Regions from separate parts of the Rhodococcus sp. NPDC057297 genome, predicted to be linked through region 2. Evidence: riboswitches for the same ligand, from Rfam matches in the RefSeq annotation. Region 2 holds a riboswitch; each other region holds the start of a gene.
What was found. A riboswitch is a leader RNA that binds a small molecule or an ion and turns the genes downstream of it on or off. The one in region 2 is predicted to bind S-adenosylmethionine.
Positions count from the first base shown of each region.

Region 1: linked by a shared signal. The riboswitch ahead of ACFULT_RS12190 (putative leader peptide) and the one ahead of ACFULT_RS21335 (mandelate racemase/muconate lactonizing protein) in region 2 are both predicted to bind S-adenosylmethionine.
Region 3: linked by a shared signal. The riboswitch ahead of ACFULT_RS23250 (bifunctional o-acetylhomoserine/o-acetylserine sulfhydrylase) and the one ahead of ACFULT_RS21335 (mandelate racemase/muconate lactonizing protein) in region 2 are both predicted to bind S-adenosylmethionine.

Region 1 is NZ_JBHUZE010000003.1:460,722-468,241, reverse strand. Features, by position in the region: gene ACFULT_RS12210 (ABC transporter ATP-binding protein) at 1-265, opposite strand, end outside; gene ACFULT_RS12205 (ABC transporter permease) at 262-1,152, opposite strand; gene ACFULT_RS12200 (ABC transporter permease) at 1,145-2,119, opposite strand; gene ACFULT_RS12195 (ABC transporter substrate-binding protein) at 2,122-3,738, opposite strand; gene ACFULT_RS12190 (putative leader peptide) at 3,839-3,934, opposite strand; SAM riboswitch class I at 3,939-4,041, opposite strand; gene ACFULT_RS12185 (LLM class flavin-dependent oxidoreductase) at 4,107-5,207, opposite strand; gene ACFULT_RS12180 (MFS transporter) at 5,252-6,691, opposite strand; gene ACFULT_RS12175 (NtaA/DmoA family FMN-dependent monooxygenase) at 6,663-7,520, opposite strand, start outside.
Region 2 is NZ_JBHUZE010000008.1:158,080-165,599, forward strand. Features, by position in the region: gene ACFULT_RS21310 (SDR family NAD(P)-dependent oxidoreductase) at 1-17, shown strand, start outside; gene ACFULT_RS21315 (hypothetical protein) at 14-511, shown strand; gene ACFULT_RS21320 (Fic family protein) at 594-1,805, shown strand; gene ACFULT_RS21325 (DUF6153 family protein) at 1,969-2,370, shown strand; gene ACFULT_RS21330 (DUF305 domain-containing protein) at 2,445-3,071, shown strand; SAM riboswitch class IV at 3,353-3,473, shown strand; gene ACFULT_RS21335 (mandelate racemase/muconate lactonizing protein) at 3,503-3,943, shown strand; gene ACFULT_RS21340 (DUF3558 family protein) at 4,102-4,545, shown strand; gene ACFULT_RS21345 (hypothetical protein) at 4,556-4,933, shown strand; gene ACFULT_RS21350 (DUF3558 family protein) at 5,259-5,756, shown strand; gene ACFULT_RS21355 (hypothetical protein) at 5,765-6,145, shown strand; gene ACFULT_RS21360 (MerR family transcriptional regulator) at 6,307-7,122, shown strand; gene ACFULT_RS21365 (hypothetical protein) at 7,119-7,520, shown strand, end outside.
Region 3 is NZ_JBHUZE010000010.1:1,322-8,841, forward strand. Features, by position in the region: gene ACFULT_RS23220 (DUF4349 domain-containing protein) at 1-607, shown strand, start outside; gene ACFULT_RS23225 (tRNA (cytidine(34)-2'-O)-methyltransferase) at 683-1,147, opposite strand; gene ACFULT_RS23230 (pentapeptide repeat-containing protein) at 1,181-1,789, shown strand; gene ACFULT_RS23235 (bifunctional methylenetetrahydrofolate dehydrogenase/methenyltetrahydrofolate cyclohydrolase) at 1,827-2,687, shown strand; gene ACFULT_RS23240 (DUF3017 domain-containing protein) at 2,694-2,969, shown strand; gene ACFULT_RS23245 (homoserine O-acetyltransferase) at 3,000-4,148, opposite strand; gene ACFULT_RS23250 (bifunctional o-acetylhomoserine/o-acetylserine sulfhydrylase) at 4,145-5,482, opposite strand; SAM riboswitch class IV at 5,659-5,786, opposite strand; gene ACFULT_RS23255 (MFS transporter) at 6,117-7,265, shown strand; gene ACFULT_RS23260 (iron-siderophore ABC transporter substrate-binding protein) at 7,282-7,520, opposite strand, start outside.

The DNA of each region.
Region 1 (7,520 bases), on a different contig from region 2:
CGATGTGAGCCCCGCGCAGGCGGTCCAGCACCTTCTCGGAGGCATCGTCGATCCGCTTGCCGTCGAAGCGGACTTCGCCGGAAGTGATGCGACCCGCGCCGGGAAGCAGACCGATGATCGCGTGTGCCGTCGTCGATTTGCCCGATCCGGACTCACCCACCACCGCCACCACTTCGCCGCGCTCGACTGTCAGCGACACTCCTCGGACCGCGGCACCGTTGCCGTAGTCCACCTGGAGGTTCTCGACTTCCAGAATGGGGCTCATCGTGTGCCTCCCTCGATTGCGTGGCCGACGCGGTGCGCCGACAGGACGACGGCCACGATCACCAGGCCGGGCAGTGTGGTCATCCACCATGCGGTGGCCAGGAAACTCCGGCCCTCGGAGATCAACGATCCCCACTCGGGTGTCGGTGGAACAGCGCCGAATCCGAGGAAACTGAGGGCGGACACCGCCAGCACCGCCTGGCCGAATTCCACTGCGGCAAGGGCGATGACCGGTCCGTAGGAGTTGCGGAGAATGTGGCGCCCGAACACGTCGTACCACCGGACGCCGGAGGCGTAGGCGGCTTCGACGTACAGCGACTGCCGCACACGCAGCACTTCGGAGCGCATGACGCGCGCGAAGTTCGCGACGAGGGAGACACCGACAGCGATGGCGACGTTGCGTGTACCGAACCCGAGCGCCGTGACCAACGCCAGCGAGAGAAGAAGTGCTGGAATCGACAGCAACACGTCGACGATGCGCATCAGGATCGCGTCGACGACGCCGCCGACGGCGCCTGCGAGCAGACCGATCAGCGATCCGGCCACGAGTGCAATCGCGACCGCGAACAACGTTGCGGTGAGCGACAACCCGGCACCGTGGACGACGCGGGTGTAGAGGTCACGTCCGATGTTGTCGGTTCCGAACCAGTGCGCCGCGCTCGGCCCTTGCAATTTGTCCGCAGGCGTTCCCTTCAGAGGGTCCCCACTGGCGAAGAGCGAGGGAAACAATGCGAAGCCGACGGCGAGAACCAGTACGACGACCGACAGCGCCAGCCAGATGTTCTTCACCAGTGACCGCACACGCGGTCTACGACGAACAGGGTTCGGCTTCGGGACGACGGGTTCAGCGGTGGCGACCGTCTCGACGCGGGTCAGGATGTCAGACATGTGCCTTCTCCTTCGCGGGAGCGGACTGCTTGTACTCGGACACGATCCGAGGGTCGATCAACGGATAGAACAGGTCGACCAGCAGGTTGACCAGAACGAACACCAGCGACGTCAGAACGACGATGCCCTGTACCACAGGAATGTCCTGCGCCAGAACGGACGTCTGAGTCAACCTGCCGACACCGGCCCTGGAGAAGACCGTCTCCACGACGACCGATCCGGCGAGCAGGTTGCCGACGAGTACACCCGCGATGGTGAAGGCCGGAATCGAGGACAGCCGCACGACGTGCTTGGTCTGTACTCGCAGACGTGACACTCCCTTGGCGCGGGCAGATTCGACGAACGGTTGCTTCCAGGTCGTGGTCATCGATGTGGCGAGAACCTGAGCGATCACGGCACCCGTCGGCAACGCGAGCGTGATCGCAGGCAGCACGAGCGACGACGCTCCCTGGTCACCGAACGCGGGGAAGATCCTGAGTTGGAACGAGAACACCTGCAGCAGAAGCAGCCCGACCCAGAAGGTCGGCACCGCGACGCCCAACGGCGGGATGGAGAACAGAAGGGTACGCAGCCACTGGACACGCGTGTAGGTGGCCAGGAAGGCAACCGATCCGCCGAAGATCAGCGACAGCACCAGCGCGGTCGTCGCCAACGCCAGGGTGCTCGGCAGTGCGTCGAGGATGGCCGTCGTGACCTTCTGACCGGTGGCGATGGAAAACCCGAAGTCACCTCGCACTGCACCGCTCAGAGAGTTCCAGTACTGCACCCACACCGGCTGATCCAGTCCGTATCGCGCCTGCAACTCGGCGATGGCCGCCGCGTCGACGGGCGTACCGGACCCCGCCGAGTCGGCGGCGATGCTGACGGGGTCCGACGGCAGAAGGAACAGCACGATGAACGAGATCGTGAACGCCGCCCAGAGAACGAGGACGGCCTGCACGACGCGCAGTGCGAGATAACGAATCATGGTTATTGTCCGCTCAGCCAGGTGTCGAAGAACTGCAGCCGGGCCGACGCCTCGAACTTCAGGTCCTGCACGTTCGGTCCGGCACCGATGGCCTGCGACAGTTCGATCGTCGGAATCCACAGTCCGTTGTCGAGAACCTGCTGCTGCGCGGTAGCGATGATCTCGTTCCTGGCAGCGGTGTCGGTGGTGGCCAACTCCTCGTCGAGCGAGGCGTCGAGGTCGGGAATCGGTCCGCGGGCGTTGAGGTTTCGCCCGTCCACGGCGAAGGACGTACGCAGGATGTCGCCGTCGGCGCGGGTGCTGTTGTAGTACGTCGAGTCGTAGTCCTTCGTCCCCTGACGCGCCGTGGCCTCGGAATTGGAAACGAGCTCGAGCTGCAGATCCACTCCGACGTCGCGAAGCTGCTGCTGCGTCAGTTCGAGGATCGCCTGATTACCGGCGAACACCGCGCTGAACATGACCTTGAACGAGAGCTTCTGGCCGTCCTTCTCGCGGATTCCGTCGGCACCGGGCACCCAGCCTGCTGCGTCGAGAATCGATTTCGCCTTCTCCGGGTCGTACGTGACGTCCGCCAACTCCGTGTAACCGGGGGTCTTGCTGGCCAGCGTGCTCGTCGCGACCTTGAAGTCGGGTCCGAGAATGGTGTCGATCAGTTCCTGACGGTTGATCGCCGGCACCAGCGCCTTACGGACCTCGGGATCCTGCAGCACCCCGCGAGTGACGTTGGGTTGGAAGCCGAACGGTGTGCCCGGGTTGGACGTCGTCAGAATCTGCCCTCCGGTGGCCTCGATCTGCGGCGCGTCCTGAGGAAGCGCGTCGGAGATGGCGTCGAGCTGGTTGGAGGACAAGCTGCCGGTACGCACACCCGACTCGGGTACGACGGTGAACTCGATCGTGTCGAGGTATGCCTCGCCCTCGTGTCCGAACACGTCCGAGCCCCAGTCGTACCCGGTGCGCTTGGCCAACGTGACCGACCTGTCCTGCTGATAATCGGCGTAGGTGAACGGCCCGCTGCCGACGTTGGAGCCGTCGCACCGTTCCTCGGCAGGCTTGGCGACGGTGGACAGCGCCTGAAGGCCCAACTGCGCCGTCGACGTCGCCTGCAGGAACTGTGCGTTCGGGCCGTCGAAGTCGACCTGCGCAGTGAGCGGGTCGACGACAGTGGTGCCCTGGTAACCCGACAGGTAGCTACCACCGAGCGGCGACTTGGCCGTGGTCAGGATGTTCACGATCGAGTCGAAATTGGCCTTCACCGCCTCCGCGTCGACCGGTGTGCCGTCGCTGAACGTGACACCGTCCTTCAGCGTGAACGTGAACGACGACGCGTCGGGTGCGACTTCCCAGCTCTCTGCGAGCCAGGGAGTGATCTCGCCCGTCTCCGGGTCCTGATCCGTCAGCGAGTCGACGACCTGCCTGACTACGTAGATCGTCTGGTTGGTTCCCGACTGAGCGGGGTCCGAGCAGGTGGGAGCCCCCGACAGTCCGTAGCGCAGAGTGCCACCGGCGGTGGGCTCACCGGCGTCGGCCGCGGTGGATGCCCCGCCACCGCCACAAGCTGTGAGCACGATACTCAGGGCAGCGACAGCGCTGACACCTGCAAAAACTGAACGTGAAGACACCGAGATACTCCGGATCTTGATAGGACGCCATCGACGCGCGCGAGATCGCCGCGCCGAACCAGGCGGAAAGGGATGAAGAGCGTGCAGTCCGAGTTGAAACTCAGCGGCGACAGATCGAGCCGGACAACCGGCACAGATCCACGTGAATACGGCCCCAGGCCGTGACGAAGCCCTCGCTGTGCTGCGTGCTGTTCATCGTTCCTCCATCGGTCCCGGCGGTAGCACCCTCACCCGCGTGTTTCACCCCGCGGGGGGTTGCTGCGACGTCATGGAGCCAGGTCTCTCGGTCGCTCTGGATGGTGTTTCGCCGACGAGTCTACGACGACGCAGGCGGGTCACGCCAATTGGGTAGGTTTCCTACCGGCAAACTAGGTGAAGTTCTTGCGCAGTACTTCCCCGAAGTGCTCGGCCTCCTCGAGGTGCGGATAGCCGGAGAAGATGAACTCCTCGATCCCGACGCCGACGTACTCGCGGATTCGCTCGGCCACCTCGTCGTGGCTCCCGACGAGGGCCGTGCCCGCTCCGCCGCGGACCAGCCCGAAACCGGCCCACAGATTGGGTCCGACCACAAGCTTCGTTCGGTCCCCACCGTGCAGATCCAGCATTCGCCGCTGCCCTTCGGATCCGATGCTGCGCAACGCTTTCTGGCGCCGCGCAACGAGTTCGTCGTCGACACCCGAGATCAGATTCTCCGCGACCTGCCACGCCTCCTCACTGGTTTCCCTCGTCACCACGTGCAGGCGAATCCCGCCGCGAATGCTCCGCCCCTTCTCCCTCGCGGCGGCCTTGACCGCGGCGAGCTTGTCCGCGACCTGCGCGGGCGGTTCTCCCCAGGTGAGAAACACGTCCGCCTCGGAGGCTGCGACGTCGATCGCCTCCGGCGAGGACCCGCCCAGGTACACCTCGGGCAGCGGAGTAGATGCGTACCCGCCGAATCCACCTGCAGGCCGGTCCACCTCGTAGAACTCACTGTGCACCGAGACTGCCTCGCCGTCGCCCACGGCTCGCGCGATCTGGAGGAACTCCTGCGCTCGACGGTACCGCGACTGCTTGTCCAGCGTGTCGCCGTACGCTCGCTGCTCGGCGTCGTCTCCACCGACGACGACATTCAACAACGCACGTCCGGCCGACAATCGTTGGAACGTGCTCACCATCTGCGCGGACAGGACAGGCGCCACGGCACCGGGACGAAAAGCCACCAGGAACTTCAGATTCTTCGTCGCCGAAATCAGCGCTGACGTCACCAGCCACGCGTCCTCGCAGTGCGCACCCGTCGGCGTCAGAACCGCGTGAAAACCCAGCCGATCGACGGTCTGCGCGACCTGCGTGAGGTAGTCGAGCGACGCCTCCCGGTGGCCGGTGTCCGCAACGACGACTCCGGTGGCCCCGATGCCGACTCCGTGCGACGCGCCACCCAGACGTTCGTCGTCACCGCCCGTCGGGAGAAACCACGAGAACTTCGGTGTCACCGAGGCCTTCTGGCTCACTTCAGTTCGTGTCGCTTCTGTTCGTGTCACTGCTGTCTCCGATCAGCTCTACGCCTGCTGTCCGTCACTGCACATACGAGAGACCCGATCAGCATCATGCCACTGACCCCGAGTCCGAGGCCTGCCGCACGCCCGAAGTCGGTGTCGTCGGCCGCGAGCACCCCCAGGTAGATACCCGGCACCGCGGCGAGGGAAATTGTTGCCGAAAGTCGTTGGGACAGTTGCAGAAATCCGGCCGCGACGCCGTTGGCCTGGGGAGGCGAGTACTCGAGCGTCATCGCGCGATTCGGTGCGTCCACGAATCCACTTGCCACGCCGGACAACACCGCGAGCACGACGAACGCCGGTACCGTCGCACCCCGGGGCAGGTATGCGATCACGCCGATGTAGCCGGCCACCACGAACAGTTCGAGCACGATCGCACCGACCACGGCACTCCGGCCGAACTTCGCTACGACCCTCCATCCGAACGCAGACGTCACCGCCATCAGAATCGAACTGCCGACCATGATCAGAGCGGCCTGCAGCGCGGGGTATCCCAGGCCCTCGATGAGGTAGAGACTCAGCACCGCCTGCAGCGCCAGCACGGCGCCGAACCAGAACATCGCAACGGCCGTCCCCAGCGTGTATCCCTTGGCGGCCAGCAGTGCAGGCAGGAGAACGGGTGTGCCGCCCCTCGACGCGAAACGCTTCTCCCAGAACCAGAAGCCCACCAGCAGTCCCACGGATCCGACCACCGACAGGGTCGAGAACACCGCGCCGAGCGAAGACACCATGGGCAGCAACAGCAGCAGCGTCGCGACACCGAGTGCGAGGAGGCCGAGCACGTCGATGCTGGCGCCGGAGCGTCTACTGGAATCCCTGCGTAGCCACAGGGAACCCGCGATCAGGGTCGCTACGGCGAACGGGACGTTGAGCAGCAACAGCAGGCGCCAGCCGACGTCTGGATCGGCAACGCCGAGAAGCGTTCCGCCGAGGATCGGACCACAGAGGCCTGCCAGGCCGCCCGCCGTGCTGTAGACACCGAGTGCCTTCGCGCGTTCGCGGCCACTGTACCGATCGGTGATGATGCCCAGAACCTGCGAGCTGACGGTGCCGGCACCTATCCCCTGTCCCAGCCGCGCTGCGACGATCATCCACGGCTCGGCCGCACCTGCCCCGATCAGGCCCATGACGGAGAACACACCGAGTCCTGCGAGGAACAACCGTCGTCGCCCGATGACGTCGCCCAGCCTGCCCGCCGGTACCAGCGCGAGACCGAACGTCAGGGAGTAACTCGCCAGAATCCATTGAACCTCGGACGTGCCCGCATCCAGTGACGACCGGATCGCGGGCACGCCGATACTCAGAACCGCGGAGTCCAGAAGGGTGGTGAACCCCGCTGCCGCGCAGACGTATACGTCCTTTCGCGAGACACCGGTTCGTTGCTGCTCGAGATCAGCCTGCAGCGCTGCTATCGGTCTCACCGGTCTTTCTCCACGTCAACGGTTCGCGAAGACCGAGATGACCACGCAACGTGGTCTCCGTGTACTCGGTCCGGTACGCACCGCGCTCCTGCAGTTCCGGAACCAGCCAGTCGACGATCTCGTCGAGGCCACCGGGGACGATGTACGGCGAGATGTTGAATCCGTCCGTCGCTCCTTCGCGGACCCATTTCGTGAGCTCGTCGGCGACCTGCCCTGGCGTACCGGCGAACCCGGAGCGCGCCGTCGTCTCGATGGCGACCTCGCGTAGCGAGAGGTTCTTGGCCTCGGCCAATGCGCGCCACTCCTTGGCGATGGCGTTGGGATCCTTGCCGTCGCGGAACGCACCCCGGGTTCCGGAGATCGGCGCCGATACCGGATCCTCGGAGGGCAACGGCCCGTCCGGGTCGCGATCGGACAGATCCTTGCCCCAGACGAGGCCGACGAGCGACAGCGCGGTCGGACCGGTGAACTGTCCCTCCCGAACCCACCGCTCCTTCTCCTCCACCTCGGACGCGTTCTCCGCCAACACGATCTGAGTACCGGGAAGAATCTTGATGTCGTCCTCCGGACGACCCGCGGCGCGGAGCCGGGCGCGGATGTCGTCGGCGAAGGTCAGTGCCTCGTCGAAATCGGTTCCGTGTCGAGAGAAGATGACGTCGGCGTTCGCAGCAGCGAAATCGCGACCGGTCGACGAGTCACCGGCTTGGAAGATGACGGGATGCCCCTGCGCGCTGCGTGGCAGAGTCGCATCGAGCTCGAGGTCGAACTGGGACGTCGTTCTCGACACCCGCTGGACGGCGTTCTTCTCGGCCCAGTACTGGCTGTCACG
Region 2 (7,520 bases):
CCGCGTCACAGCCATGACCAGCCAAATGGCGAGTTCGTCGGGAGTGGAGTCGGACGAGCACGAGTCATCGACAATCCATGTGTGCCTCGACGTGTCCGCGACGGCGGACGTTGAAGACCACGTGTGGCTCACGGGATCTCCGCCGGCCAAGACCGTGTTCATTCGAGCCGACGACCTCGGCCAAGCCCAGTCGATGCGCACGCGGATACGACGTGAACTCGGAACCGAGGGAGAAGATGCGACGAGTGTTGCCGTCGTTCTCGAGTTGGAAACGCACATCGCCGAGGACGCACGCACGGCACGAAAGGAATTGGCTTCGTCCTCGACCGGCGCAACCAAGACGGTTCGTTACGTCGGAACGTCGAGCGGGCTGGCCGGCCTCGTCGCCGATATCGAAGCCGCGTCCGTTGCGGATGCTGTACTGATCATCCCGGTGGTTTCTTCGCGTCGTCAGGCCGTGTGCAACCGCATCTCAGCAGAGGTGGTCCCGCTGCTGAGGCGCATGGTGTAGGAGGCCGAAGTCGGTCAACCGCCTAAGGATGACCATGGCCCATACCAAACGATAGTCATTTAAGGTTTGGTATGGTTGCATGATGGCCAATGATTCGAACAGCGGCCTGGCCGCCGTCGAGTACGAAGATCGGCCATGGCAATCGTCGGCCGCTGCTGCCTCCAGGACACAGCGCAAGCTGCATGCAGGTGACTACAGGGCTGCAGTGCCTCCGCGGATCGCCGATCTGGAACTCCGACTCACCGATGAAGTCGCGGCCGAATCCGAGGACGCGCTGCGTGAAATCGTCCGATTCGACGAGTACGCATCGCAGCGTCTCGGCTCGTCGACCGAGTTAGCGCCGATGAGTTCGATCTTGCTCAGATCCGAGAGTGCGGCCTCGTCACAGATCGAAAACCTCACGGTCGGCGCGCGGTCCCTCGCGCTGGCCGAGCTGGGTTCACCCACCAGTCGCAACGCATCGATCGTCAGCGGCAACGTGCGTGCGATGGAGGCCGCACTGGCAGCGAGTTCGACGGTGTCTGCCGGATCGGTACTGGCCATGCACAGGGCACTGATGGAGCCTGCGGGCGATCCCGACGCAGGGCAATGGCGAACTCAGCAGGTCTGGATCGGTGGCTCCGATTTCGGGCCCCACCACGCCGCATTCGTTCCGCCGCATCACGATCGACTCGGGGCCTGTTTGGACGACCTCTTCGTGTTCGCGTCGAGAGCTGATCTGCCCGTCCTTCCTCAGGTGGCCGTCGCGCACGCGCAGTTCGAGACCATCCACCCGTTCACCGACGGCAACGGTCGTACCGGCAGGTCGTTGGTACATACAATGCTCCGTCGGGCAGACGTGGTCGAACGCGTCACGGTTCCGCTGTCCGCGGGTCTGCTGGCCGATACTGCGTCGTATTTTGCGAGTCTCGACTTGTACCGACAGGGCGATGTCGAACCGATCGTTCGCCGGCTGAATGCCGCGGCGTTCGCAGCTGTATCCAACGGAAGGATGCTGGTCGACGAACTCGCCGGTGTGCGTGACCGGTTCGGCGCCGGCGTGGTTGCGCGTCGTGAATCGGTTGTGTGGAGCCTCCTCGACGCTCTGATTGCACAACCGGTAATCGACAACGCCTTCGTGCAAAGGACATTCGGTGTCAGCGACATGGCTGCTCAGCGGGCCATCGATCGACTCGTCGGCGCGGAAGTTCTCCATCAGACCTCGAAGGGGCGACGAAACCGCGTCTGGCAAGCGGATGAGATCCTCGATGCACTCGACCGTTTCGCCGAGCGCACACGTCGAGGACGGAGATGAACTGCGCTGCATTCCCAAGCGGCCCCAGTAGATGGACGATGCGTCAGTAGGTCACGCGAACGGCGAACTGTGCCCGGTTGTCGACTGGTTTGCTGTCCAGTGGTCTGCGGATTCCGCCCGGCGGGGCTACCCCCTGGGGGTATATGTTGCTATCGTCGATGGCATGCAGTCAGTCGGCTTCCGTGGACGGGGCGCAGCCTCGACTGGACTTCTGATTGCCCTGGTGGTGTTCGGGGTGCTGCTGATGCATTCTGTGACGCCGGTTCTGTCGGCGTCTGGATCGATGATCGGCGATCATGGCTCGATGGTGGCGTCGGACGCCGTCGACGGCTCGGTTCCTGTCGCATTCGGCGAGCATGACTGCCCGTCGGCGCATCAGATGATGCACCCCTGCATGGGCACCACGGTGTCGTGGTCTGCGCTGACCGACCCGGCGACGAGCGGTGAGATCGACCTGTCGCCGATATCGACCGAGTGGCGCCACATGGGCGTCGACTCGACTCAGGAGCGAGCTCCTCCGTGGACATTGTGGGTGTTGGACAAATCGGTGACCTTGCGAGTGTGACAGGGAGCCCGGTCGACGAGCGTCTACCGGCGGATCTGATTCCCTGTTCTACTCACTCTTGCAAGGAGTTTCACATGCATACCAAGATTGCCGCCTCGATCGCCGCTGCCACCGTCGGCGCGTTCCTGCTGAGCGGCTGTAGTGACACCTCGACCGATTCATCGATGGACGAGCATTCGATGACGTCGATGTCGTCCGCGACTATGTCGTCGATGCCGGCGAGTGCGTCGGCTCAGTTCAACGATGCCGACGTGATGTTTGCGCGGATGATGTATCCACACCACGCACAGGCAGTCGAGATGGCGGAGATGGTGCAAGGCCGTAGCGACAACCCGGACGTGCAGGCGTTGGCGTCGGCGATCGCTGCCGCGCAGCAGCCCGAGATGGACCAGCTGACGAGCTGGCTGGCCGAGTGGGGTCAGCCCGCACCCTCGGGGGACATGGGCACCATGGGCGGCATGGATCACGGCTCGGGAATGGGCATGATGACCCAACAGGACATGGATGCGTTGGCCGGCCTGACGGGTGCGGAGTTCGATCGGCAGTGGTTGACGATGATGATCGCTCACCACACCGGTGCGATCGAGATGGCGCAAGCCGAGATCGCGAACGGATCCAACCCGGACGCGCAGCAGATGGCCCGCACGATCGTCGACACGCAGCAGCAAGAAATCGACACCATGCAGCAACTGCTGGGCTGATCTGAAGTTCTGTCCAACGAAGGGCCGCATCCTCATTCACCTCGACGGGGATGCGGCCCTTCGCTGGGTGTCACACTGCAGGGAGGAACCGTTCGGGCGTGGCTCGAATCATGCATCGTCGCTGCAAGGTCTGTTCGTACTACCGTTGCTAAACGGTATTCCCTTCGTGCCGTAGGTCGACGTCGAACATGATCGGTTCGAGACGGTTCATTCAGCGCACGCGTCGGACGACGAGGTAGTGCTGGTCGGTCGACGACCAAGGCGAGTATCGTCGGATGCAGGTTCAAGAGTGGCAGTCACGCGGTACCTGGCCGACTGTCCGGCAACCCCGTTTCCATCGACAGGGGTGCCCCAGGGGAAGAACCGGCTCGACCGACGACCGTCGGCGAGCAAGTCGATGGAGGTACCGAACCTCCGGGACGAGGTGAGTCATGTCTGATCCATTCGGACTTGCTGAGGCACAAGCGAAGTGGAACCCGATCCCGCCGGAACGCAGGCGACGGTGGTGCCGAACCCTGCTCGACTACCCGCCGATCTGGTACGGAACCTTCGCGATGATCGCGACGAGGCAACACATCCTCGACGGTGGCTACACCAACATCGACGCGTGGATAGATCTTGCCAAGAGGGCGGAAGCTGTTGGCTTCACTCCCGAGACGTGGCTGATCTTTCGTCAAAGTCTTCAGCGTGAGTACCTGATCGAGGACTTCCCGTCCCACCCGGCGAACCGGCCGAAACGGCTCGGCAACGGCGGGATCGAGTCCCTCGTCGTCGACCCGGAGGATTTCGCCGACTGGCCATGGATGTACGAGGCAGGGTATCGAGCATCCGAGTCGACAGTCAGATCCCTCGCACGACCGGCCGACCTGTAGGTCACCGCACTGCGGTCAAGTGGAACCGTTTCGATGGTCGATGCGTCTAACCTGTTGATCGACGTGATCGAGGGGGTCGGGTGCGTAGACGGATAGCGGCGCAGGTGGCTTTGTTGGCTCTCCTTGCCGGATGCGGTGGGGGTGTCGAGGGCAGTCCCGTGGCTGCTGAACGTTGGGATCCGTGCAGCATCGAACAGTCGGCAGTCGCGGCAACGGGCTTGGATCCTGAGTACCGCGAAGCAGGGTGGGGCAGGGGCATCGAAGTCCCGGACTGGGGTAGATGTGTATTCCGGGCGCCAGGTGGCGCCGACTCGCGCTATGGATTGAGCGTGCTGTCTTCGACGGACCACACGATCGCTGAGGCTCGGGCAAAATCGACCAACTTGGATGGCCGCGATCTATTCATCGGTGGGCGCGACGCCTACATGTTCAGGACTGAGTTCGGTGACGCGATCCGTGACTGCCAGATCGCTGTCGAGGTGCCGCGGGGGGTGGTGGTCTTCAAAGCGCTGTACAACAAAGCAGACGGTGTGGACGCGTGCGAGGTGGTAGCCATGCATGTCGAAGATTTAGAGTCCGCGGTTCCTGCCGCGTCCAAGTAGGGGGGGCTAAATGAGTAGTGACGAACCAACAACATACTGGCAGGCGCTAGCTCTAGCTGCTGACAACAATCAGCTGTACCTGAATTCCGAGGCGGCACAGGCGTGTTACGAGTCCTGCGAAAAATACATCGAGAGACTACGGGCACACCAGGACACTGCCCGGGACCTTCGGGATCTGACGGGCTGGGGTGACTTCGATATGGGACTTCATCTGCAGAAGGTTTTCGCCGACAAAGCCGAAGGCGGCGAGAACAACATGGTCGACGTGTTGCAGAGTCATATCGACGTCGTCGAAGAAATGAAGGTTGTCTTCAACAAGTTCTTCACTTCGACCCGTGACGTCGACAAGGCAAATGCCGCAGGAATTGAGGTCGAAGGGCCGAGATAGCGGCAGTTGGCGCGGACGCGCAGCGATGGTCGTGGCCTAACGCTCGTACTCCGATTTCTCGCACTGGATGCAACGTGAGCGTGTAGCGACAGGGTGTGCGAGAGACGATCTGTGTCGACCTACCGGCATTGCCGCCTCCATCGACTGGGGTGCCCCAAGGGCAGAACCGGCTCGTTAACGATCGTCGGCGAACTGATCGATGAGAGAGAACCCCCCGGCCGACCTGTTGGTGGCGCCTGACTGGAACCATTTCGATGGTTGTTGCGTCTAACCTGTTGATCGACGTGATCGAGGGGGTCGGGTGCGTACACGAATAGCGGCATCGATGGCTGTAGCGGCACTGCTTGCCGGATGCAATGGGGGTATCGAGGGCAGTCCCGTCGCTGCTGAACGCTGGGATCCGTGCAGCATCACCCCAGAAGCGGTGGACGCAACTGGGTTGGACAACTCCACCCGTCAGGAAGGGTGGGGTCGCAGTATCGAGGTTCCGGACTGGGCGCGGTGCGTGTTCAGTGCTCCAGGAGGCGCGAATTCGCCTTACGGACTGAGCGTGATGTCATCGATTGAGCACACGCTCGACGAAGCCCGTGCCGACCCCTCTAATCGTGACGGCCGTGATCTAACAATCGGTGGTCGCGATGGCTACATGTACGTTACCGAGTTCGGTAAGGCGCTCAGAGACTGCAAGATCGCTATCGATGTCCCGCCAGGCGTTGTGGTGTTCACTGCGCTGTATGAGATGGACGACGGCGTGGATGCCTGCGAAGTAGTCGAGAGGCACGTCAACGATCTGGAGTTTGCGGTTCCGGCCGCACCGAAGTAGGGGGCTCGATGAGTAATCCTGGAGAACCGGTCACCTATTGGAAGGCCCTGGCTGTTGCTGCAGACAACAATCAGTTGTATCTGAACGAGGAAGCTGCCCACGCCTGCTACGAAGCGTGCGACAAGTACATCGCAAAATTGAAGGGGCACCAAAAGACTGCGAGGGATCTCAGGAACGTTACCGGCTGGGGTGACTTCGATATGGGCCTTCAACTGCAGGACATTTTTGCCAAAAAGGCTGTGGGCGGCGAGAACAACATGGTCGACGTGTTGCAGAGTCATATCGACGTCGTCGAAGAGATGAAGGTTGTCTTCAACATGTTCTTCACTTCGACCCATGACGTCGACAAGGCAAATGCCGCAGGAATTGAGGTCGAAGGGCCGAGATAGCGGCAGTTGGCGCGGACGCGCAGCTTGGTCTCAACCGGTCAACGCGTCGGTCCGGTTGAAACTACGTGAGCGCCGGTGGGCGTTGTGGTGTGTGGGCTCAGGGTGGGGCGGCAGATTTCAGGCATTGACCTTGACGCTAGGTCATGGTTGAGACTGAAGGCATGCAGATAGGGCAACTCGCTACCGCGGCCGACACCACACCGAGAACGGTGCGTCACTACCACCGCCTCGGTCTGCTCGCCGAGCCTCAACGGCGCGGGAACGGCTACCGCGAGTACACGATGAACGATGTCGTTCGACTCATGCGCATTCGCTGGCTCGCGACCAACGGCGTCCCGCTCGGATCGGTTGCCGCGGTTCTCGCGCGCGACGCCTCTGACATCGAGGGCGCTGACGACACAATCGCTGATCTACGCGCACTCGTCGCAGCACTCGAGGCCGAACGCGCCAAACTGACACAGCGGCTGATCAAGCTTTCCTCGATGGTCGACGACGTCGAGAGCGGTCGGCCGCTCTCCGCGCTCCCTCCGAAGGTCGCCGGACTGTTGGCCGGCGCTCTCGAATCCGCCCCGACGTCAGAAGTCCGCACAGCGCTCGAGCGAGAGCGTGACTTGCTCGAGGTACTCGCCATCTCGGGTAAGGCACCGCAGGAATTTCTGTCGTTCTACGCGGCGTCGATCGCCGACGACGAGCAGCGTTCCCGGTACGCCGAACTTCTGTCCGAATGGTCGAGTCTGGAGGGAAAGTCATTGGATTCGGCGGAACCGGTGATCGAACGTTTGTCGCGTACGTTGATGGCCTGGTTCGAGGCGGCAGATCCCTTCTCCAGCAGCGAATTCGACACCACACAGTCGGGTGAAACAGGCATGCCGATCCCACTCGACGCGATCATCCCGGACCCGGCTCAACGCGAGGTGGTCTCCCGAGTCCAACGTGCGCTCGTGAGCAAGTCAAGCCCTGTAAAGGGCGCCTCATGAAGGTATTGGCCTCGATGAGTTTTCACCGATCCATGCAAGCGCTTGCAGCAACTGTCTTGGCTGTCGATGCGATCCTCCTGGCGACCGGCGTCCTCGGGCCAGGGCAGGCCGTGCTGTTGTTCGCCACCGTCGAACTTCCCTTGGCCATTATCGTGATGCTCGGTCTGATGACGACCTACCGGGCCCGCCGTCGCGGCGGGGAGGATGCAAGAGCGGCGGTGGTCGCTACGGCCGAGAACTCGCCATTCTGGCCGATGATTCGGGCGGAGGTTCGCGCCTACACGTCTCTGTGGTTGTGGATCAGGGGCCGCGTAGCTGACGTCGAGCCGGGTGCGCTGGTGTTCCGGTCGAACCGCGGGACTATGACGCTACCGGTTGCCTTCGGCGTGGTCACAGTC
Region 3 (7,520 bases), on a different contig from region 2:
GGCGGCCGAGCTGACCGTGACCGTCGACGAGATCTCGGCCCTCGGCAAGGTCACCAGCGTCAGCATCACTCGAGACGACGTCACCATGCAATATCAGGACCTCGACGCCAGGATCGCGGCTCTTGGGGCGTCGGTCGATCGGTTGCGTGCACTCATCGCCGGTGCGACGAACACGGCCGATCTGATCGAAGCGGAATCGGCGCTGTCGAGCAGGCAAGGCGAGCTCGACGGGTTGGTCTCGCAACGCAGCTACCTTGCCGACCAAGTGGAACTGTCCACCATCACAGTGCAATTCAGCACCGACGACGTCACGCCGTCGCCCGGGCCCGACAATTTCCTCGACGGATTGATCTCCGGGTGGAACTCGCTGATCGACGCGATAGGGGACGGGATCGTTGCCGTGGGCCGCGCGATTCCGTGGCTGGGTGCGCTCGCGGTGGGAGCGGGCATCGTCTACGCGCTGGTGCGGACGGTGCGTGCAGTCCGGCCGCGCCGGACAGTCGAGAAAGAGAACAGCGACGACACGGCTGGCGTGGGGACTCAGGACGCGGGGATCGAGGACGTGGGGACCGAGGAGCGCGAAGGCAGCGCCGCGCCTCGGGAATGAATCGGCGGTCAGTCTGCGGTGACGCAGTACCGGACTGGAATGAGCCGTGCCGTACTGGAGTGAGCAGTGCCGGACTCACACCGCCCCGTCGAATCCGTGTTGACGCCATGCCTCGTACATCACGACGGCGGCCGAGTTCGCGAGATTCAACGATCGCCGCCCCGGGATCATCGGAATGCGCAACCGGTCGGTGACGCGGTCGTCGGCCAGGACGTCGTCGGGGAGCCCGGTCGGTTCGGGGCCGAAGAGCAGGACGTCGCCGGGGAGGTAGTCGATGGATGTGTGGAATCGCGTCGAGTGAGCGGTGTACGCGAAGACACGATCGGGCTTCAGTGCCTCCCAGGCTGCGGTGAGGTTCTCGTGCACGGTCACCGATGCGAGGTCGTGGTAGTCGAGTCCCGCTCGTTTGAGTTTGGGCTCGGACATGTCGAAGCCCAGCGGGCCGACGAGGTGGAGTTCGCACCCCGTGCCTGCGACGAGGCGAATTGCGTTGCCGGTGTTCTGAGGAATCCGGGGCTCGAAGAACATGAGTCGAAACACCCGGCTCACTCTGCCACCACGCGTCGGGGAAGGATGGTGCAGGTGGACGAGGAACAGATCATCGGCGAGGACTACTCCGACAGCAGACTCGATCGGCAACAGTGGAACAGCCGAAGTTACGTTGCCTGCACCTTCCGGGATGCGGACCTCAGCGGACTGGAGACGACGTCCGTGGTGTTCACCGAGTGCGACTTCACCGGGACCGATCTGACCGAATCGGTTCACCGCGATGCGGCCTTCCGGTCCTGTACGTTCACTCGAACCAATCTGCTGCACTCCATTTTTCGCAATTCGACGTTCATGGGCTCGACATTCGTCGATTGTCGGCTCCGGCCCGCGACGTTCGACGAGGTCGACTTCACCCTGGCAGGCCTTGGCGGCGCCGACCTGCGCGGAGTGGATCTGACGGGATGTCGATTCGTCGAGGCCAACCTCGTGAACACCGACCTGCGCAAGGCGACGCTCGTGTCGGTCGATCTCTCCGGTGCCCGGGCCACCGGCGCAAAACTCGACGCCGCGGATCTGCGTGGGTCGAGGGTGGACGGGGCACTCTGGGTGGGGACCTCGCTCGTCGGTGCGAAGATCGAGCTCACCCAGGCGGTGGCCTACGCGCAAGCGCAGGGACTGGCTGTCGAGGGGTGAGAAATCGGCCAGTGACAGACCTGGAACAATACGGGTCGTGACTGCAACGATTCTGGACGGTAAGACGACCCGCGACGAGATCTTCGTCGATCTCACCGAGCGGGTTCGGACCCTACGGGAGAACGGCATCGTTCCCGGCCTGGCGACGGTGCTCGTCGGCGATGATCCGGGTTCGGCTGCCTACGTGCGGGGCAAGCACAACGACTGCGCGAAGGTCGGCATCACGTCGATTCGACGCGATCTCCCCGCCGACATCACCCAGGCGGATCTCGAAGGCGTCATCGACGAGCTCAACGCCAATCCGGCATGCACCGGGTACATCGTCCAGCTCCCGTTGCCGAAGCATCTCGACGAGAACGCAGCGCTCGAACGCATCGACCCGGACAAGGATGCCGACGGCCTGCACCCGATCAACCTCGGGCGTCTGGTTCTGGGCAAGGACGCGGCGCTGCCGTGTACGCCGCGCGGAATCGTGCATCTATTGCGTCGGTACGACGTGCAGATCGATGGAGCCCATGCCGTTGTCGTCGGTCGTGGTGTGACGGTGGGCCGCCCGATCGGACTCCTGCTGACTCGCAAGTCGGAGAACGCGACAGTGACGCTGTGTCACACCGGAACTCGTGATCTTGCCGCCGAGGTGTCGCGCGCCGACATCGTCATCGCGGCCGCTGGAGTGCCAGGCATCATCACCGCCGACATGGTCAAGCCGGGTGCTGCGGTCCTCGACGTGGGCGTCAGCAGGACCGAGGACGGTCTGCGCGGCGACGTCGCTGCGGGTGTCGCGGACGTTGCGGGATTCGTCTCACCGAACCCTGGCGGCGTCGGACCGCTCACTCGCGCGTTCTTGCTGTCCAACGTCGTCGAACGTGCCGAGCGAGACCTCGCGGCGACGGTCTGACGTCGCATGGGCGCTCAGATCCGCAAGAACCTACCGCTACTGGCCGTGATGGTCGTCCTCGCGGCCGCGCTCCTGCTCGTTCTTGCGGACAGGTGGCGTCGCGGGTCTTTCGTGCTGGGCGTGGCAACTCTTCTCGCGGCGGGTTTCCGGCTGTGCGTTCCCGAAAACCGCGTGGGGCTGCTCGCGGTACGAAGCCGTGGCTTCGATGTGTCCGCCCTTGCGCTGGTGGGCGGCGCCATTGTCTTCCTGTCGTCCTCGATCGACCCACTCGGTACGGACTGAGCACCGCACCGAGTCGGTCGACTCGTGAGCTCAGACCCTGCGAGCGGCGCGTGCGTGCTGCATCGTCTCGCCGAGCAGCTTCGCGACGGCCCCGGCTTCGGTGAGAAAGCCGTCGTGACCGTCTCGGGATTGAATGACTTCGAGTCCACGGCACTCCGGTAGACCGCGCGCGATTTCCTTCTGCTGACGCAGCGGATACAACCGGTCGGAATCCACACCGCCGACGATGGTCGGCACGGTGGCCAGCGCCAGCGCGGCGTCGACCCCTCCTCGTCCGCGACCGATGTCGTGCCGGTTCATCGCTTCGCTGAGCAACACGTAGGTGCCGGCGTCGAACCTGTCGGCCAACTTGTTGGCCTGGTGCTGAAGGTAGCTGTCGATGGCGTACCGGCCACCGTTCCAGGGGTTTTCGTCGCCCTGAGGGTTGTTCTCGAACCTGAGGTCGAGCTCGCTCTCGGTGCGATACGTCAGGTGCGCGATGCGCCGAGCGATCTTCAGTCCAGCGCGAGGGGATCGTGACGTGCCGTGGTAATCACCGCCCTGCCAGTCCGGATCCGACGCGATCGCTTCCATCTGAGTGGTCTGCGTGCCGATCTGATCCGCGGTGGCGCGGGCGCCGACGGCGAGTACCAGAGCGGCGCCGACACGCTCGGGATGGCCGACTATCCACTCCAGAGTGCGCATGCCGCCCATGGAACCGCCGACGACGGCAGCAAAGCGTTGGATGCCGAGTGCATCCGCGAGCGCGACCTCGGCCGCAACCTGGTCGCGAATGGAGATGCCGGGGAATCGGCTGCCGTAGGGCTTACCGTCCTCGGCAAGCGAGCTGGGGCCCGTCGTTCCGCCACAGCCACCGAGGACGTTCGATGCGACGACGCACCACTCGTCGGTGTCGATCGGTGCGCCGGGTCCGACCATCCCGTTCCACCAGCCAGGTAACGCATGATCCGTGTCGGCGGGTCCGCTGACATGCGAATCGCCGGTGAGAGCGTGCTCGACGAGAACCACGTTGTCGCGTCCGGGTGCGAGCTCACCCCAGCGCTGCACCGCAACGCTCACTTGGGGGAGCGAGGCACCGCTCTCGAGATCGAGCGGGCCGATGTCGATACTGCCGAGCCGTCCGTCCGGCGGCGGGAATCCCGCGGCCGGACGGACGTCGTGCACGGAGCCGATGGTCAAGATGCCGCCGCTGCGAATCCGGTTTCGAGATCGGCGAGAATGTCGTCGATCCCCTCGATGCCAACAGCGAGCCTGACCAGGCCCGGAGTGACGCCCGAGGCCAATTGCTCCTCCGGCGTCAACTGCGAATGTGTGGTCGAGGCGGGGTGAATGACAAGTGAACGCACATCACCGATGTTAGCCACATGGCTGTGGAGGCTCAGCGCGTTGACGAACTTCTTGCCGGCGTCGACGCCTCCCTTCAGCTCGAACGCGATGATGGCGCCCTGCCCTTTCGGGGCGAGTTCCTGGCCGCGGCGGTACCACGGCGACGACTTCAGGCCCGCATAGTTGATGGACTCCACCTCGTCCCGCGCTTCGAGGAACGCCGCCACCTTCTGTGCGTTCTCGACGTGACGTTCGATGCGCAGGCTCAGCGTCTCCAACCCCTGGCTGATGAGGAACGCGTTGAACGGAGACACAGCCGCACCGACATCACGCAGCAACTGGACGCGGGCCTTGAGCGCGAACGCCGGAGCGCCGAGGTCCGCGAACACGACGCCGTGGTAGCTGGGGTCGGCGGTCGTGAAGTTGGTGTGGCGTCCCTGCGTCCAATCGAAGGTGCCACCGTCGACGATGACGCCCGCAATGGCGGTGCCGTGCCCACCGAGGTACTTCGTCGCCGAGTGCACGACGATGTCCGCGCCGTGCTTCAGCGGCTGAATGAGATACGGCGTCGCGACGGTGTTGTCGACGATGAGCGGAATCCCGCTCTCGTGCGCCACCGCGGAGATGCCGGGGATGTCGAGGATGTCGTTCTTCGGGTTGGAGATGGTCTCGCCGTAGAACGCTTTGGTGTTCGGCGTGATGGCTGCGCGCCACTGCTCCAGATCGTCCGGATCCTCGACGAACGTGACCTGCACGCCGAACTTCGGGAGCGTGTAATGAAACAGGTTGTACGTTCCGCCGTACAGACGCGGGCTGGAGACGATGTGGTCGCCCGCTTCCGCGAGGTTGAGGATCGCGAACGTCTCGGCCGCCTGACCGGAAGCCAGGAGCAAGGCGGCGACCCCGCCCTCGAGAGCAGCGATGCGCTGCTCGACCACGTCCTGGGTGGGGTTGATGATGCGGGTGTAGATGTTGCCCGGTTCTGCCAGCCCGAACAGCGCGGCGGCGTGATCGGTGTTGTCGAACGTGTACGACGTGGTCTGGTAGATGGGCAGAGCGCGCGCGTTGGTCGCACCGTCCGGGGTCTGACCCGTGTGAATCTGCTTGGTCTCGAATGCCCACGAAGCAGTGGGGTCTTCGATGGGGGCGCCGGTGGCGTCCACGACGTCAGGGGTGTTGTCGGTCATGTGAGTGATAACTCCGTCTTCGAAGGATGATCAGGTTTCGAATCGGCTCTGGTCGGAAGAGCCGGGGCGGGGCGTATCGGTACAACAACACATGATCAACCTCTTCCTGGGGCCGCCGACGCATCGGACAGTCCCGGTCAGTGGGCCCGCCGACATCATGTGACATCACCGTGGCGGGCCCGCGCTTGCTCGACGGCCACGCGTGCGCGCAGCCGACTAACCAGGTCTTCTCACCCGGGGCACCCCACCGCGGTTGGAGGGTTGCCGGCCAGCAAGCCGGGGCTCGATGCTGGCACTCATGACCTGGCGTGAATCCTAGCGGTGCGATCGAATTCGGGAAACAAGGAGTCCGGGCACAACCCGCCTGCGGAATGTTCATTGGACTAGGGCGTGAGCACAATCACCGCCCGAGGATTCGAAATTTGCTTGTGCGGGGGATGAGAATCGATGCCTCGGACGTTGCCGACTGAGTTCGTCCTTTATCTTCTTGATCGATTCCGAAAACCCGAAAGGTCGTAGTGCCGTGTCTGTCACCGATTCCGCCCTCGCCAGAAATGTCGGCGCCGTGCGTTCGAAGGTGTCGCACGGTCTGAGTACCAGTAACCGTCCGCACTCCACACGGCGGCGGTTCGCGATGTTCGCCCTGTCCATCGGTGGGTTCGGCATCGGGACCACCGAGTTCGCGTCGATGGGTCTGCTTCCCGACGTGGCGTCGAGCATGGGAATCTCGGAGCCGTCGGCCGGTCACATGATCTCCGCGTACGCCCTCGGCGTCGTCGTCGGGGCGCCTGCGATTGCAACCCTGGCCGCGCGGGTTCCGCGTCGAGCACTGTTGATCGCTCTGATGGTGGCGTTCACCCTGGGCAACCTCGGCACCGTGTTCGCTCCCAGTTTCAACGAACTGGTCGCATCCAGGTTCGTTGCCGGCTTGCCTCACGGTGCCTACTTCGGCATCGCGGCTCTCGTCGCGGCGCATCTTGCCGAGCCGGGCAAGCGGGCCAAAGCGGTCGCCATGGTCATGATGGGACTCTCGATCGCCAACGTCGTCGGTGTTCCCGCAGCCACCTGGCTGGGGCAACTCCTCGGCTGGCGCAGTGCGTTCGCCGTCGTGGGCGTGATCGGTGCCCTCACCGTCGCAGCCTTGATCATGTGGATGCCTCGTCTCGACGGCATGCCGACCACCAATCCGATCACCGAGCTCGGTGCACTTCGCCGAAGCCAGGTGTGGATGACGCTGTTCGTCGGCATGGTCGGCTTCGGTGGCATGTTCGCCGTGTACACCTACATCTCGTCGACGCTGACCGACGTCGCGGGACTGGCACGCACTCTGGTGCCGGTCGCGCTGATGATCTACGGCCTCGGCATGGTAGCCGGCAACTACTTCGGCGGATGGCTCGCGGACCGCTTCAAGCTGAGGGGAACGTTCTTCGGGCTGGCATCGATGGCCGTGTTCCTGGCTGCGTTCGTTCTGGCCGCACACAACCCGATCAGCGCGTTGATCCTGGTGTTCCTGATCGGCGCGTCGGGCTCGTCGGTGATCCCCGGACTGCAGACCCGGTTGATGGACGTCGCCGAGGACGCTCAGACACTGGCGGCGTCGCTCAATCACGCGGCGTTCAACCTCGCCAATGCAATCGGTGCTGCGCTCGGTGGTGCCGTCATCGCCGCCGGTTTCGGCTACACGGCGCCCGCGGCTGCAGGTGCGATCCTGGCCGTCGCAGGTCTCGCCGTTCTGTCCACCGCGATGTGGATGCAGCGTCGGACCGACGCTCGCGCTGCTTGATCCAGGCCGAGATCGTTCAGCTCGTGGTGGTGGCTGCGCCGTCCCCCGCGAGCGTGCCGGCGAAGGCCGGGACCAACTTGTCGATCACGTACGGCAGGCTCAGGACGCTGGTGAAGTAGATCGCGCCTGCTGTGACGTCATCGGTGAACACGAGCTTGTTCTCTTTCACCCGCTCGAGGTTCCGATACACCTGCTCCTGCTCGAGTGCGGTGCGATCTTCGGGCTTCTCGGTGGCCCACAGCAGCACGTCGGCCG